Regions from separate parts of the Pseudobutyrivibrio sp. AR14 genome, predicted to be linked through region 2. Evidence: riboswitches for the same ligand, from Rfam matches in the RefSeq annotation. Region 2 holds a riboswitch; the other holds the start of a gene.
What was found. A riboswitch is a leader RNA that binds a small molecule or an ion and turns the genes downstream of it on or off. The one in region 2 is predicted to bind tetrahydrofolate.
Positions count from the first base shown of each region.

Region 1 (8,312 bases), on a different contig from region 2:
TATCCAGGATGCTATGGTCAAGCTTCAGGCTCTCAACCTTACACCTGAGAACCTCCGTAAGATATCAGCTATTACAATCGCTGTAACTGATATGGAGCGTATTTCTGACCACGCTGAGAATATTATCGAGTACGCTACTCGTATGAAGAATAAAAAGACCAAGCTTTCTAAAAAGGCAGCCAAGGAACTTAAGGATATGGCTGAGAATTCTATGGAAGAAGTTGAGCTTGCACTTGAGATTTTCACTTCAGAGAATTACGAGAGCTTGCCTAAGATAGAAAAGCTAGAGGCTAAGGTAGATAAGCAGGAAAAGCAGCTTATCAATCATCACGTAGAGCGACTTATGGACAACAAATGTGAGCCTATCGCCGGAGTTATTTTCTCTGATATGGTTACTGACCTTGAGAGATGCGCTGACCACGCTATCAATATCGCATATGCGTTAAAGGATCACTAGTGGACCAGGGGGACGGGGTTCATGGTCCATTTTATAAAAGGTTAATTTAACCCCTCTTTACCAGATAATTGGTGAAGAGGGGTTTTCCTTTATAAAACATATATGCATTAAGAAAGGTATTTTTATGATTTGGATGTTGATGTTTGTTGGAGCGGCAGTAGCTTCAATTCTAGGAATTATCTATATGACAAATTCCATTGCCAAGTTTAAAGTGATTAAAAATAAACTTGTGGCGTTTTTGATTTTGGTGGCTTTATTTTTGATATTTACATTTACTTTGGAATGGATAAATGCGCTTACCATCACAATCTATACCACGGGCTTCTTCTTGATTTTTGGGTTACTTGGAAGAATCGTAAGGCGTTTTTCTAAAAGAGAATTTAAAGTACACTGGCAGGGAGTGCTTGCTATTTTGTCATCTATTTTATTTCTAGGTACTGGATATTACCTGTGCGCTAGCGTGGTGGAAAAAGACTATAACTTGACTACAGAAAAAGATACTGGAGATATAAAAATAGCAATGATATCAGACTCTCATATTGGCACTACATTTGATGGAGAAGGATTTGCCAAGCATCTAAAGACTATTGAGGCTCAGTCGCCGGATATATTGCTTATAGTGGGAGATTTTGTGGATGATAGCTCTAAAAAAGAGGATTTGGAGGTTGCCTGTAAGACTATAGGTGAGATGGATTTAAAGTATGGCGCATGGTTTGCATACGGCAATCACGACAGGGGTTACTTTAATCATAGAGATTTCACAGCAGAGGATTTGGAAAATACACTTCTGAAAAATGGAATCCATATTCTTGAAGATGAATCCGTATTGATTGACGATAGGTTTTATCTAGTGGGACGAGCTGATAAGGGATATAATCCTGACCGATTGACAATGGACGAGCTCTTACAGGATTTAGACACCAGCAAATACATAATAGTTATGGACCATGAGCCTGCCGATTATGTTGCTGAGGCCCAGTCTGCTGCTGACCTGGTACTGTGCGGTCACACCCACGGCGGACAGATGATTCCTATCACAAAATTTGGGGTATGGTCAGGGATAGACGACAGTACCTACGGATTGGAGGAACACAATAATACAAATTTCATCGTATCCTCAGGCATTTCCGACTGGGCTATCAAGTTCAAAACAGGAACTAGGTCAGAGTATGTGGTCGTAAATGTGAGCTCTAAAATGGCCCACTAACCCCGTCCCCTAGGGCCAAAATTATAAAAAACTATTGCATTAAACGTGGCTTGCGCATATAATACAGGAAAATTAGAAATGCAGAGTAGACTGTAAAGCGTTAAGTGCTGTGTGAACAGGGAGTTGTCACGCAGACGAAGGGTAACCCGCGGTTTTATGGTCGCATCCCGCTGCTACATAGCGAGGTTTATATACACCTTCATTGTAGACAAAAGGAACTGCAAAGGAGGTGTATTTTTTATGAAAAAATTATCTAACACTAAAACACTCACACTTGCAGCAATGCTTACAGCAATCGGTATTGTACTTGGTTATTTTAAATTTCCAATCAATCAGTTTATTGAAATCCGATTTGCTTTTGTGCCACTTTGCTTGGCAGGTCTTTTGCTTGGACCTGGTATTGCTGGAGTTATGGGAATACTTGTGGATGTAGGAGGATTTTTGATGTATCCTACTGGCCCATTTTTCCCTGGATTTACATTCAGTAGTATGATGACTGGTGTGATTTTTGGACTTTTCCTTTACAAGAAGAGAGTAACACTTCAGCGCATGATTGTGACTATGGTTACATACACAATGGTTGTAGGTGTTTTACTTAATAGTATCTGGCTCAACATGCTTTATCTAAAGCTTGGATACTTCAACACTATTCTCTACCGTCTTCCTAAGGAAGCAATTATGCTTGTAGTTAACACAGCTATTATTTACACATTGTTAAAGGCGTTTGAGAGCGTAAAACTTTATGAAAAAATATAGTTACCAAGAGGCAATTTCTTTTTTTGAGGAATTGCCTCATTTTAAACCACCAAAAAATACAGGGACACCTGTGAAGGATATGTTTTCCCTTGATGCAGAGCTTGCCCTTCTAGAACAACTAAATAATCCACACATGGATTTGGAGTATATTCATGTGGCAGGCACCAATGGAAAAGGCTCTACGGTGGCTTATATTTCGTCCATTTTAAATCAGGCGAAACTGAAAATAGGCACTTTCGCATCTCCATTTTTACACAGATACAATGAGCTATTTGTGGTAAATGGAAAAGAGATTACAGACGATGATTTTGCTGCTGTTTTTACAGAGGTAAAGCCTGCCTACGACAAGCTTGCTAAAAAAGGCATCCTCCCTAGCGAGTATGAGATTCTCACAGTAATGGGTTTTTTATATTTCAAAAAACGTAAATGCGATGTGGTGGTTTTGGAGGTAAGCATGGGTGGCAGAGTTGACACTACCAATGTCATCCCCGCGCCCATAGTGACGGTTATAGCACCAATCAGCTACGACCATATGTCGATTCTGGGGAATACTTTGACGGAAATAGCCACAGAGAAGGCTGGCATAATTAAACCTGGCACCAAGGTGGTATCTGCCATTCAAGAGGCGGAAGTAAAAAAGGTGCTAAGTCAGACATGCAAAAAGCAAAAGGTCCACATAGATTACATTAAAAAACCTAAATTAATCAGGCAAAATCTTAGGGGCCAGATATTTGAAATAGACCGTATTTACGAAACTTCACTTCTTGGAACCTATCAGATTGAAAATGCTGCACTTGCCATTCTTGCAATAAAAAAGTTTAACGAGTGCTTTAATAGCAAGAAATTCCATATTTCAGAAGAGATGATAGAGGATGGAATAAAGGATACTAGATGGTTTGGAAGATTCACTCTTGTAAGCAGGCAGCCATATGTAATTGTGGATGGAGGTCACAATAGACAGGGGGCTAGGGTCCTTAGAGAATCGTTGCAGCAGTATTTCCCTGATAAGAAGATTACCTTTTTAATGGGAATACTAAAGGATAAAGAGGTGGATATTATCCTTGATGAATTGCTGCAAGTAGCGAAAAAATGCTACACCATGGCGGTGCCAAATGACAGGACCATGTCGCCCGGAGAATTAGCTGAAAAAATAAAAGAAAAAGGTGTTGAAGCTCAGGTAATTTCAGCTGCGGATACAGACAGATTAGATGTGGATAAGCTAGTAGAAAAAGACGATGTTTTGTGCATATGTGGTTCATTATATTTACTAAGTTTTTTCACATTTTAATGCTACAATCAACAAAAATAGGTTGACTGTGTCTTAAAGGCCGGGGGGTAGCTATGAGTGACAATTACTACATTACAGATATGAGTGGGCGTTTGCCAGTTGGTTTACCAGGTGGATTTTTCATATATGAAGCGGGCGGAAATGAGCAAATACTCTTTGCAGATGAGAATGTAATTAGGCTCTTTGGTTGCAAAACTTTTGATGAATTTTTAGAGTACGTGGATGGCACATTTAAGGGGATGGTTCATCCTGATGATTTTCACAAGATTGAAAATCAGATAGAAGCTCAGACTATCTACGCTGAGAAGCGCCACGATTATGTGAGATATAGAATTATTCCTAAGAATGGCGATGTCAGATATATAGAGGACTTTGGACATCTTTTACATTGGCCAAATGGCCGAAGCTTTTACTATGTATTCATAGTGGATGTTGAGGAGAATGAGTATGCCAATAATGCAAGCAACTCGTTTGCCGAGGCAGAAGTACTTGCCGCCAATCGTGAGACTGATGAACTTACAGGCTTGCTTACCATGGCATTTTTCTATAACAAGGTTCAGGTGCTTCTAAATTCACCGGATTTTAGACGTCAGGATGTGGCCTTTATTCATTTTGATATTCCAAATTTCAAACTTTACAACGAGCGCCATGGATTTATCATGGGTGATGAAATCCTAAAGGATTTGGGAAAGACAATCCGGACAGTTTTTAGCGGCGCTACTGTAGCCAGATTCTCTGATGATCACTTTGTTGTATTTACAACTACTCCAAAGGACGAGGTAATTGAAAATGTAGAAGAAATCTACAGAAAGATGCTTCTTACAGAGGATGTAAATAAAAAGGTAAAGGTCAAGGCTGGTATTTATTTCATGGAGGACCCTCACGCTGAGGTTGGTCTGGCGTGTGATCATGCCCGACTAGCTTGTAATAGTATAAAGAATCGTCATGATGTAAATTATTGTATTTACGATGACATAATCCGTGATGGCTTGCGCCGTCAGCAGTTTGTTGTTGACCATATTGATGAGGCTATTGCCAATGACTATATAAAGGTATTCTACCAGCCTATTATTCGTGTGGAGACTGGTAAAATATGCGGATACGAGGCTCTTGTTAGATGGATTGATCCAAATGATGGAATGCTTCCTCCTAGCTATTTCGTGGAGACGCTTGAGAAATTCCACTTGATTCATTTTGTAGATGAATTCGTGGTAAAAAAAGTATGCCAGGATATCAGGAGACTTGCCGACCAGGGGGAGGAGCTAGTTCCAGTTTCTATCAATGTGTCAAGACTTGATTTTGAAGTCTGTGATGTGTTTAAGCTGCTTTCTGATTTCTGTGAGATATATCAGATTCCGCATAATATGCTTGAGGTGGAAATTACTGAGAGCGCATTTAATGATAATACAGGTATTATCAAGGATGCCACTAAGAAGATTAGAGAAGCCGACTTTGATGTTTGGATTGATGATTTTGGAAGTGGCTACTCGTCTCTTAATACAATTGCTGAGTATGAGTTCGATGTACTAAAGCTTGATATGGTATTTTTAAGAGGTTACGAGAAAAATCCAAAATCAAAGCCTCTTATGAAATACATTGTAAGTGCTACCAATGCCATGGGAATTCTTCCGCTTTGCGAGGGCGTTGAGACTGAGGAAAGCTATGAATTCTTAAAGGAAATCGGATGCAATATGGCTCAGGGATACTATTTTTCAAAGCCAATGCCACTAGATGCGTTAATTGATTCTATGTACGCTAAGGGGTATGAATGGGAAGAGTTAGGATAACTGATTTTTAATGGAGTCTGGAGAAATCCAGGCTCCTTTTTTTCCGGCTTTCGTACTTTATTTTCAACATGAAAAAAATTATAATAATTTCATGAGATTATCACAGTTATTAGAATTCGAAAATATAATAGTTCAGTGCCACAACAATCCTGATGCAGATGCTTTGGCGTCTGGTTATGCGGTGGTCAAATACCTGAAGGCCAAAGGGAAAAACGTCAGGTTTATTTACGGCGGCAATTTTGAAATTTCCAAAAGTAACCTTAAGTTGATGGTGTCAGATTTATCTATCAAAGTTCACTATATTCGTTATCAAGAGCAGATAAATGAATTGTTAGGTATAGAAAAGGGACAGCTTCCAGATGTGATTGTCACAGTGGACAGTCAGTATGGAGAGGGTAATATTCAGAAGTTCGAGGCGAAAAATATTGCCATCATTGATCATCATCAGGTATCTCGTTCCCTTCCAGAACTTTCAGAGATTCGCTCTTATCAGGCAAGTTGCGCTACTGTAGTTTGGGATATGCTTCGTCAGGAAGATTTTCCGGTTAACGATGATATTCTTTTAGCTACTGCATTGTACTATGGTCTCATGACAGATAGTAATGGATTTTCCGAGGTTCATCATCCTCTTGATATGGATATGCGAGATGAGCTAAGATTCAGCACTTCTATCATTACAAAGTTTAAAAATTCAAATATTTCCCAGGATGAGCTTAGGATTGCAGGTATCGCCCTGCTTGGTTCTGAGTATTATAGGGATTACCATTATACAATCGTTAAAACTGACCCTTGTGACCCTAATGTCCTTGGTATCATTTCTGATATGTTGCTTGAGGTGGAGGATGTGGACTGTTGTCTTGTCTACTCTATTCACGAGGGTGGTATCAAAATCTCAGTGCGCAGCTGTGTCAGAGAAGTAAAGGCTGACGAGCTAGCTAAGTTTATCTGCAACGGTGTTGGAGATGGTGGCGGACACAGAGTCAAGGCCGGCGGTTCCATTAGACGTGCTCTTTTAGAGCTTCAGGAAATGGACTATGCAGCGCCTACTATTCAACAGTTCTTCAGAAGTCGCATGCATTCTTACTTTAGAAATACTGAGATTATCTATGCTGACAGCTATAAGGCAGATACTTCTAGTATGCAGTCATATCGCAAGAAGCGAATTAAGGTGGGCTATGTGAAGGCCACAGATGTGGTGCCTGCAGGTACTCGCAGCATTATTCGTACCCTTGAGGGTGACGTGGATATGCCAGTTACTGACGATACTGTTATTGCTATTGGTATTCAGGGTGAGATTTATCCTATGAAATGGGATGATTTCATTAAAAAGTATGAGCCTATCTCTGAGCCATACAATTATCCAGGTCAATATGCGCCTACCATTAAGGCTGTGGAGACTGGCGATAGCAAGAATCTATTGCCATTTGCTCATTCATGTATTTCCCTTGGCACCGGTGAGATTTATGCCAAAGAAATCAAGATACGTACAAAGGTATTTACTCGCTGGGACCCAGATAGCTATTACCTTGGCAAGCCAGGAGATTTTATGGCAGTATCAAAGACCGATACTTCAGATGTTTACATCATTGAGCGAGATATTTTCAGCAAGACATACGAAATAATAGAATAAATAGAGTTTTGCTTTGCAAAAAAAATGGGCTTTGGGATCCAACTAAACTGGGAGGTACCAAAGCCCTTTATAATTTAGCGCCAATGGCGCATTTTACATTAAAATTTAATTAGAAAGAAACAATAGAAAAACCGTCTTTTAGGCCCTTGACCTGCAGATAGGATTTTACATTGATAACTCTTTTGGTCAGCTTGTGGCCTGTCTGGGTAAATCCATCAGATTCCACTTCATTGAAAATAATGTCATTACCTTCTTCGATGCCACGTCTGTCTGTAATATGGTATTTTACAAGGCCAGTTGCAATACCTGCAAATTCTTCCTTAGACACTAAAACACTGACTTCTGTATTGCCACCTGCGGCACCAGTTCTAAGGGTGTTGGTGTCTGCGAAAAACTGACGGCCCAGTTCATCTTCTTTAGAGCCATTCATTGCTTGACTTAATCCTTTAATCAGGTCTTCTCTGCTATCCATGAGCCATCCTCCTGTAGGTGAAATATTTGAGTTTCAGTACATATAGAATACAATGTATGTTTGAATAAACTGTGATAAAAACATGAAATCTGATACAATAAAAATCGAGGGCAAATGGCCTATTAGGATTTGGAATAATAGTGTATGAGAAGAATTAACGAAGATATTAAAAATGAAAAATTTAGAAATTTATATTTGCTCTACGGAGACGAGGAATACCTGAAGCAGCAGTTTAAGGACAAGCTGATTAAGGCTCTTGTCAACGAGGGAGATACTATGAATTTCTCCAAATATCATGGCAAGGATATCAGTGATAGAGAGATTATCGATTTGGCTGAGACCATGCCTTTTTTTGCCAAGCCTGTAGGTGCTGATGGCACTCAGTATAGAGTTATTCTTTTAGAGAGATGCAATCTGGCCAGCAGATCTGCTACTGCTAAGAAAAAAGATGAGCCAGATTTAATAGAGTATTTTGCTGCATTGCCATCTCATGTTATTTTTATAGTACTTGAGGACGCAGGAATTGGCCGCAGCAAGCTATTTAAGACTGCAAGCTCTGCTGGACTTGCAGTTGAGTTTACCATGTTAAATGATGCGGACCTAGCCAAGTGGATTGGCGCCAAGCTCAAGGCCGAGGGCAAGATGATGAAGCAGGATGCTTTTCAGCTTTTCCTTAAGATGACCCATGCCAACATGAGCAACATGGATACAGAGC
Region 1 is NZ_FMUY01000003.1:167,911-176,222, forward strand. It holds gene BLP50_RS04070 (Na/Pi cotransporter family protein) at 1-457, shown strand, start outside; gene BLP50_RS04075 (metallophosphoesterase) at 582-1,664, shown strand; THF riboswitch at 1,744-1,839, shown strand; gene BLP50_RS04080 (folate family ECF transporter S component) at 1,905-2,420, shown strand; gene BLP50_RS04085 (bifunctional folylpolyglutamate synthase/dihydrofolate synthase) at 2,407-3,708, shown strand; gene BLP50_RS04090 (sensor domain-containing phosphodiesterase) at 3,762-5,495, shown strand; gene BLP50_RS04095 (DHH family phosphoesterase) at 5,587-7,125, shown strand; gene BLP50_RS04100 (hypothetical protein) at 7,235-7,597, opposite strand; gene holA (DNA polymerase III subunit delta) at 7,742-8,312, shown strand, end outside.
Region 1: linked by a shared signal. The riboswitch ahead of BLP50_RS04080 (folate family ECF transporter S component) and the one ahead of BLP50_RS07760 (folate family ECF transporter S component) in region 2 are both predicted to bind tetrahydrofolate.

Region 2 (8,312 bases):
CCTTAGCGCCCATAATATAGTCCTTACCAAGCTCATCTAAGACTGTAGTCCTAACCTGACGCAGGTATTTAGCACTCATTGCAATAGCCAGAGTGATGGTAGGCATAGCCACACTTTCAAAGCTCATCTCTCTTGATATAATAGGGAAAAATCTAAGCTTGATTCCTAAGATATACATAAGTACAAGGGAAACAAAAAAGTTTGGCATACTATTTCCAATAAAACTGAAAAACCTGATGAAATAGTCCCAGAATTTATTTTTATATACTGCTGAAATAATCCCTAGAGGAATAGAAATAATTACTGTAAGTACTATGGATGTTACAGTAAGGAACAATGTAGCTGGAAGCTTTGAAATGAATGTATCAAAAACATCCATGCCAGATACAAAACTAACCCCCATATCACCGTGGAGTAAGTCATTAAGCCATGTGATGTATTGAACTAAAAAAGGCTTATCTAATCCCAGCTCCGCCTTTGCTGCCTCAAGCTGGGCATCAGTGACCACCTGACCGGTGTTCAGCATCTTTTGCTCAACAACATCTGAGCCAGCCAGTCGCATCATAGCAAATGACAAGAAGGTAATTGCAAACAATATTGGAATTAATTGTAGAATTCGTTTGATTGTATATTTCAAAAGAGAATACCCCTTAAACATTCTTCAACTAATATAGTTTACTATTAAACCGCTAGTCTATCAAATGTTTAAGGGGTATTAGTTATTCATAATTATTAAATTTGTTATTCCATTTTAGAATATTTAACATATAGCAAATGCATTTTATCTGTAATTGTTATTCTTATTTATTCCTTACAACCACATTTCCAGAGCTCAATTTTCCAAAAACTTCTTGGTATTTCACTGCAGTGCCCTGCGCATCAAATGTATTTTGATAAATAGCATTTGTACCTGAGCATGCGAACTGAACCATAAAACATGTTCCTGAAGTATTATAAATATAGTTATCTTCAAAGGCACAGCCTGTTGCCCAGCCAGTTATTTTTGGATCGTATCCGCCAAATGCTATTCCAGCAAATGCATTGTTTTCTCTTAAAATATTGTCATGTACATAGATTGCTGTAACTGCCACACCTGGATGCTCTGTAGCAACTTCTATACCAATATCACAATAGGATACTGTATTTCCAAAAACAATTACATGGTCTCCTCCATCAACATAAATACCTGCAGCGCACTTACTCTCGTATGTAATATTGATGCTTGGGTCGCAAGAAATATACTCCACTGTATTATTGGAAATGACACCATCTCTAGCTCTATCTAATTCTCGATCTTTACTACCTTCTTTTGTTTGCTCATAGCCTATAGCATCTATACCGATATTGTCACAATTATGAATGTAATTGTTATTAACAGTGAAATTGGAAACATTACCATTTAATGCGAGGGATTCACTCTGTCCAAGATGTAAATCATAAAGCTCGCATCCACTTATATTAATATCAGTTGTTGGTTCTTTCACACCACCTGAAACGTAGATTCCATGTCCGTTGTACTCCTCAGACACAGTTGTGTAAATACATCCGATATCATGAATTATGCAATCCTTTATAGTAACATTTGAGGAACCATCTGCCACTTCAATACCTGTAGTTGTAATACTCTCTGATGGTCCTTCATATTTAAAATTTTCAATTTCCAAATTGCTAACAGACACATCCGATGCCTGAATATATATCATAGCGTTTGCGTCATCAGTAGGTGTTAAATCTGCCCCATCAAGAACGGCACCTACTTCAGCTTCTATTTTAATGCCATCTGTTTCAATAAATAATTGCTCACTATAATGTCCAGCAGGAACAATGATTGTTCCACCACCTGCTTCTGAAGCCATATCTATAGCATCATTAATACTATCAGCGTCAGTACCTACAACAATAGGTCCCTCTATAGCATTTGACTCCTCAGTCTCATCATCTAAATCTACTGTAGTATCATCTTCCTCAGCTTCCACCTCAACCTCATCATCTGAGTCTTCGTCTGAAACTTCTTCTACATCTTCTGTCTCTTCTTCGATGCTCTCTTCCTCTACATCTTCAGCAATTACTTCAGCCGCCTTTACCTTAGTAACATTTGTTTCAAAGCCTAACACCAAAGCTAATGCCACCATACCTAAGGCAATAATCTTTTTACTATTAATCATCAACACTATCCTTTCTGTCTCAATAGTCTAGTTAATTTGTGTTCTGATCAGTTAACACGGCTGTTATCATAGCACAACTCATTTTAGCTGTGAAGATAATATCACAATAATACTCATATGTGTAATATCCCTTTAAAACAGGCTTATTACATAGGGTAAAAAATGTGATGAATTACTGCATAAATCGCTCCATAACCTCAGTTGTATGCATAGAGAGAATTCCTGCTCCAAATGCCTCCATTATCTCTGTATAGCTGTCATCAATAAACATAATTTCATTCATATCATATCCATCTCGTTCAGCTATCATCTTCATAATAAGCACCTTTTTATGTCTTGATTCTGTAGAAATCAAATCACCATGATGCTCGAAAATACCAGGATAGCATTCCTTTAATCTATTGAACTTAGAGTTATATTCAAAAGAATTGCTACACTCAGTCAACCCGTAAATTTTCACACCATGATTAAAATGCAAATCATCAATGAGATTTTTCACGCCACGTGGTGCCTGGCATTTGATGTATGCATTATGATTAATATTGTATTTAAGCCAGTCATTGGCATCCTCAAAACCTACAATTCGCTTGCCCTCTTCATTGTACATTTTCAGGCAAAGTAATGTGTTGTCCACATCTCCAAATAAAACTTTGATTCTTCCTAATTTTTCTTTCATATCCCCAACCCCTTTACTATTTAATGTCTGCTGCATCAATTACTTTTATTCCACTTTCTATTAACATCTTGGCGAATACGCCCTGCCCATCTATTAGTCCACCAGTGAAGGTTCCATCATATATTTGATTAACTCCACAGGATGGACTTCTAGACTGAAGTATCGCCAAGTCTACATTTTCTTCAATGGCTTTTTTAAGGCCAAGCCTTGCCCCAGTTCTAAATTCTATGACTTTGCTCTGTCCCTGCCTATCGGTGACAATCCCATTTACAATTTCACAGGGAATCCTAGGTGTCGAAAGTCCACCGTCTACCTCAGGACAAACAGGTATCACCTGATGCCCCTCCACGTACTTAAGAACATTCTCGTTATAATTGTTACCGCCACTGTATTTGCAATTTTCTCCTAAGAGACATGCGCTAACCATTATTTTCATGGATAAAACTCTTCTTTCTTTGAAATAAAACTTATTGTTCGTCTGTTGAAAGCAACTGGTATAGCTCAGGATAATCCTGTTTCATTCTGATTGGTCTTCCCTTAGCATTTAAAAATGCATGACCAGTTGTACCAACACATACCACTTTGCCGTCCTTATTTTTCATTTCATATTCAAGATATAATTTTACGCCCTTAAATTCTTTTACTCTAACATTTATAAATATTTGTTCAGGAAATGTTGTAGTCAGCTTGTAATCACAATTTACGCTTAACACTGGAGAAACTATTCCTAGCCCTTCTAGCTTGTCAAATGGCCAGCCCATCTGAGCCAAAAAATCTATTCTCGCCTCTTCCATCCATCTAATGTAGTTTGAGTGATGGGTTATTTGCATTTTGTCCGTTTCATAATACTGAACTGTGTGTATATATTCTTTCACTAGATTGTCCTTCCTAAAAACATATGTAAAAGCCTACTTTTTCGTACTTTTTTATTTTAATCAAAAAAACTATATAAGTAAATCTTTGTAAAATAGCAGACTATAAAAAAGCCACTCCCTTACCAACTATAAATCTAGCGGTAAGGGAATGGCATGTATATTTTTTAATAATAGGTTTTAAAGTTTAAATCTGCTGAGTGATTCATTCAACTCATCTGAAATACTTGTTAAGTTAAATGCCATATCCTTGATGCCCTTTACAGTATTGTTAACCTGCTCCATAGAAGCTGATGTTTCCTGAGATGATGCAGCATTTTCTTCAGATATTGCAGAAAGTCCTGACATTGTATCCTCGATAACTGCTGACTTGTTCTTCATATCTAAGCAGGCATCTTTTGCCTTTGTAAAGCTTTCTCTTACTTCATCAATCATTGAGATAACTTCTGTTACAGCATTTCTTGTATCAGTACTAATCTGCTGTTGCTTTTCTACTACACTTCCCAAATCATCAACTGTCTGTACAGCTTCTTTTGAACGGTTAGATAGCTGTTGCATTATCTCGCCAATTGAATGAGCCGCCTGTCCTGACTGTTCAGAAAGATTACCAATTTCTTCTGCAACAACTGCAAATCCACGACCTGCCTCACCTGCTCTAGCTGCCTCAATAGATGCATTAAGTGAAAGCAAGTTTGTCTGGCTGGCAATAGAATCAATTGCATCTGCAGCTTCCTGAACCTGGCTAACGAAATCATCCACTGCTGCCATTGATTCAGAAACCTGTGTAAGGCTGGCCTGTGTCTCTTCCATAGCCTTGCCAAGGTTCTCGAAATTATAAAGCATATCCTTAGATGATTTTGACATTTCTTCAGCTTGCTGATCTGCGCCACTAAGGTTATCGTTAAGATTTTGAACAGAATCCACAATATCTGCTACAGCCTGAACGCCCTCCTGAATTGTTTCAGCCTGTGATGAAGCGCCATCTGCAATCTCAGCTACAGACTCTGAAATATTAAGTGCTGTCTGCTCAGTTGAGCTTGCGGAGTTATCAAGCTCATTTGCCGATGTCCTAAGTCCATTAGCATTAGTTTTAAGGGCACTGGCTATGTCTGTAATAGCCCTAATCAATCCAAGGGTTGAATTAGAAACCATTCCAACTTCATCATGACGATGTGCATATTTTTCTAGACCAGAAGTCTGTGTCAAATCAAGTGAAGATGAAACATCATTAATATTATTGCTCAGTCTTGTTAAATCCTTAAGTAATATGTTGATTACTATAAATGTGATTGCAGTAATAAGTATAATTACCACTATAGCAAGAATTATTACCATTTGAGTCATGCTTCTCATAGAGGCATATACTTCATCAGCTGTATCTTGAACTAAAACTGTAATTCCATAGTTTGGAATATTTGAATAGGCAAGAAGGATTCCCTCACTTCCTAAATTATCGCTATTAACTCCACTCTCACCGTTGGCATAAGACATAATTGGGAAAACATAGCTTGATTCCTCAACAGTTGTTCCAATTAAGCTTTGGTCATCAGAATATGTGTAATTAAGATTATTTACATCTACAAGTGATACAGTTGCCTTGTCCCATCCGTCAAATGATAATGTGCTCAGCTGATTGATAAGACCTGTGGCATTAACCGAAATACCTGCAACTGCAACCATCTTATTTCCGCTCATTACAGGATATGAGAATATGATACCCAAATCACCTGTTGGAGACGCCATAACACCAGAAAACATAGGTGTTCCAGCCTGTCCCATAGCCTCATACATTGGTGTTAACATATCTAGTAATGCCTGATCTGTCACAGACTGCTTACCTATCGTCTCATTTACATGTCCACAAAGTACATATGTATTTGTGCGGCTCATATAGATATTTTCAAGATTTGGAATTCTTTCAGCATATTCATCGGTAAATTTTTTAGCTTCCGCATAGGCCTCTGGATCATCCTGGTTTTCTGCCAATCTTACCATAGAAGGACTTACTGCGTATGCTGCTAGAAATGTCTCTATATCGCTAAAATAATTATTTATCAAAGCTGCTCTTGCTTCTGCCGCTTCTTTCATTCTAGCTTCTGCGGATTGCTCCATAGCATTTCTTGCAGTAAATGTAACAAGCACAACAAGAATTGTCATACTAATAATTAACACTGCAATAACAACAGCAGCAATTCTTGTAGCTAGCTTCCCCTGCTTTACTACCTTAGTCTTTGCCATATAATACCCCTCCTCGAATTAAATTCGAATTACGTTACATTTATACCAATACTATTTGTAATACCCCAATCTTGTATTCTTTTAAGCTAACAAAAAATAATGTCCTTAATGTGAATAATGTATCAATAAAGTAAGGAATAACTGTAAAAACTAGCATGTTTTTACAAATTCTTCAATTTTATCTACATCTTATTGATTTGTGTTGCTTATATGGGTATAATACGAAAAAAGAAATGCAGAGTAGACTGTAAAGCGTTAAGTGCCAGGTGAACAGGGAGTTGTCACTTGGACGAAGGCAATGCCGCGGTTTTATGGTCGCATCCCGCTGCTACATAGTGAAGTGTATTTTTACGCCTCCATTGTAGATTAAGTGGACTGCAAAGGAGGTGTATTTTTATGACTAAATTACGTAACACGAAAACACTGGCTCTTGCAGCAATGCTTACCGCTATCGGTATCATCCTTAGCTTTTTCAAGATACCAGTGAATCAACTCATCACTATAGGCTTTGGCTCATTGCCTCTTAGCGTATCTGGAATGCTTCTAGGCCCAGCAGTATCTGGAGTTGTAGGAGCGCTGATGGATATAGGTGGCTATCTTGTAAAACCTACCGGTCCATTTTTCCCTGGCTTTACCATCAGTGGAATAGTCAGTGGTATCATCTATGGACTTATGTTTTATAAGAAAAAAATAACCTTCACACGGGTGCTTGTTACTCAGGTTATTTTAACAATAGTTGTTAATATTCTAATGAATAGCTACTGGCTTAAGCTTCTTTATCTCAAGGACGCCTATTTTGCTGTAATAATTTCACGACTCCCTAAGGAAGTTATTATGCTGCCAATCATGACTGTTATGAAATTCATTGTTCTTAAGACAATTCAAGAGGTTAAGGTTTTTCACTTACAGGTCGAGTAAAAAAATGGCTTGATTAACGCATTCAGCGCTAATCAAGCCTATTTCTATGCTTTCAGTCTTTGTTTGTCCTCGTACATTTCTTTGTCTGCTCGCTCAAATACATCTGATACAAAGCAATCTGTCTCCGGTTTGTACTCTGACATTCCTGCTGCCAGGATAACTCCTGCACCAATCCTTTTGTTTTCAAGAACTTGTGAGTGCAATTGGTTCATAAGCTCGTGCCTTTGAGTATAATCATTACCGCGGAGGAATACCACAAACTCATCACCGCCCACTCTAAACACCGGACTATGTACGAAAATATCACATAATAGACGTGCCGATGCTCTAATGTACTCATCTCCTGCAGCATGTCCTAAAGTATCATTTATCTGCTTCAGATTATTAGTATCACATACAACTAAACCAAAATTCAGATAATCCATGCCATGATCAATATTTCCTTGAGCTGATTCCTCTAGTTCTTTGTACGCAGTCTTGTTCTTGACTCCTGTCAACTCGTCTCGACGTGCTAGCTCTTTTTCTGTCTTTAGCGCTCTTAGTTGTTGCATCTGCTTTTTCACTTCAGCATCAACATCTTCTACACCAACGATAAAATGCGTGCTATCACTGGTCTTTCTAACAACCATTCTTGTAAAACGAGGCTTACCATTAACTATGATTCGGTAATCTATGGATGTATCTTTTTGATTATCTAGCAAACTGATCAAATTATCTTTATTAAGAAAGTCACAAACTGCATCTCTATCTTGGTGATGAATAATCTTTGGAATATTTTCAATTGATTCCTTAAAGAAATCATCTCCAGATTTAGTGATCTCCAACTCTCCAAATATGTTACTTACCATATAATTAACATATGAAGAATTAGCTATATCTACGTAATAGATTGCATCATAGTTGCTAGCAAGACTCTCTGCAATCTGTCCGAATGTTATGGTCTTTTTCTGATTTTCCTTATTTATTTTTTCTGCATTTAACTCATCATCAATATCTTTTTCATAGAAGATAAGATGCTTACTACTAGTGTCATGCATAACCGTAAATAAGAAAAATCTAGGTTTTTCATATACCATGACTCTGTATTTAAAAGAGAATGAGCGCTTGCCCTCAAGATTTCTCAGCATAGTTTCCTTGTTATAAAAGGCCTTCGCATATTCCTTATCCTCAGGGAAAACACACTCATCAATGCTATCATATGCCTCTTGAAAGAAATCTTTTTCCAAGGCAGTTGCATTTATACTCATGTATTTTTCACTTTTAGCAAATGTTAAATATTCTCCCGATTCTATGTCAATGTAAAATATGGCTTCATAGTCTTTTGCCATAGTACTAGCGATATGATCATGTATTTCTTTTTCTTTCTTCTCACTAGATTGTACGAAAGAATGCACTAGACATATACCAAATATAAGTCCTAATGCATACGAAGGATGCAATGCA
Region 2 is NZ_FMUY01000007.1:2,341-10,652, reverse strand. It holds gene nikB (nickel ABC transporter permease) at 1-658, opposite strand, end outside; gene BLP50_RS07785 (right-handed parallel beta-helix repeat-containing protein) at 801-2,165, opposite strand; gene BLP50_RS07780 (hypothetical protein) at 2,338-2,841, opposite strand; gene BLP50_RS07775 (2-thiouracil desulfurase family protein) at 2,858-3,277, opposite strand; gene BLP50_RS07770 (acyl-CoA thioesterase) at 3,309-3,716, opposite strand; gene BLP50_RS07765 (methyl-accepting chemotaxis protein) at 3,894-5,951, opposite strand; THF riboswitch at 6,186-6,281, shown strand; gene BLP50_RS07760 (folate family ECF transporter S component) at 6,348-6,869, shown strand; gene BLP50_RS07755 (GGDEF domain-containing protein) at 6,914-8,312, opposite strand, start outside.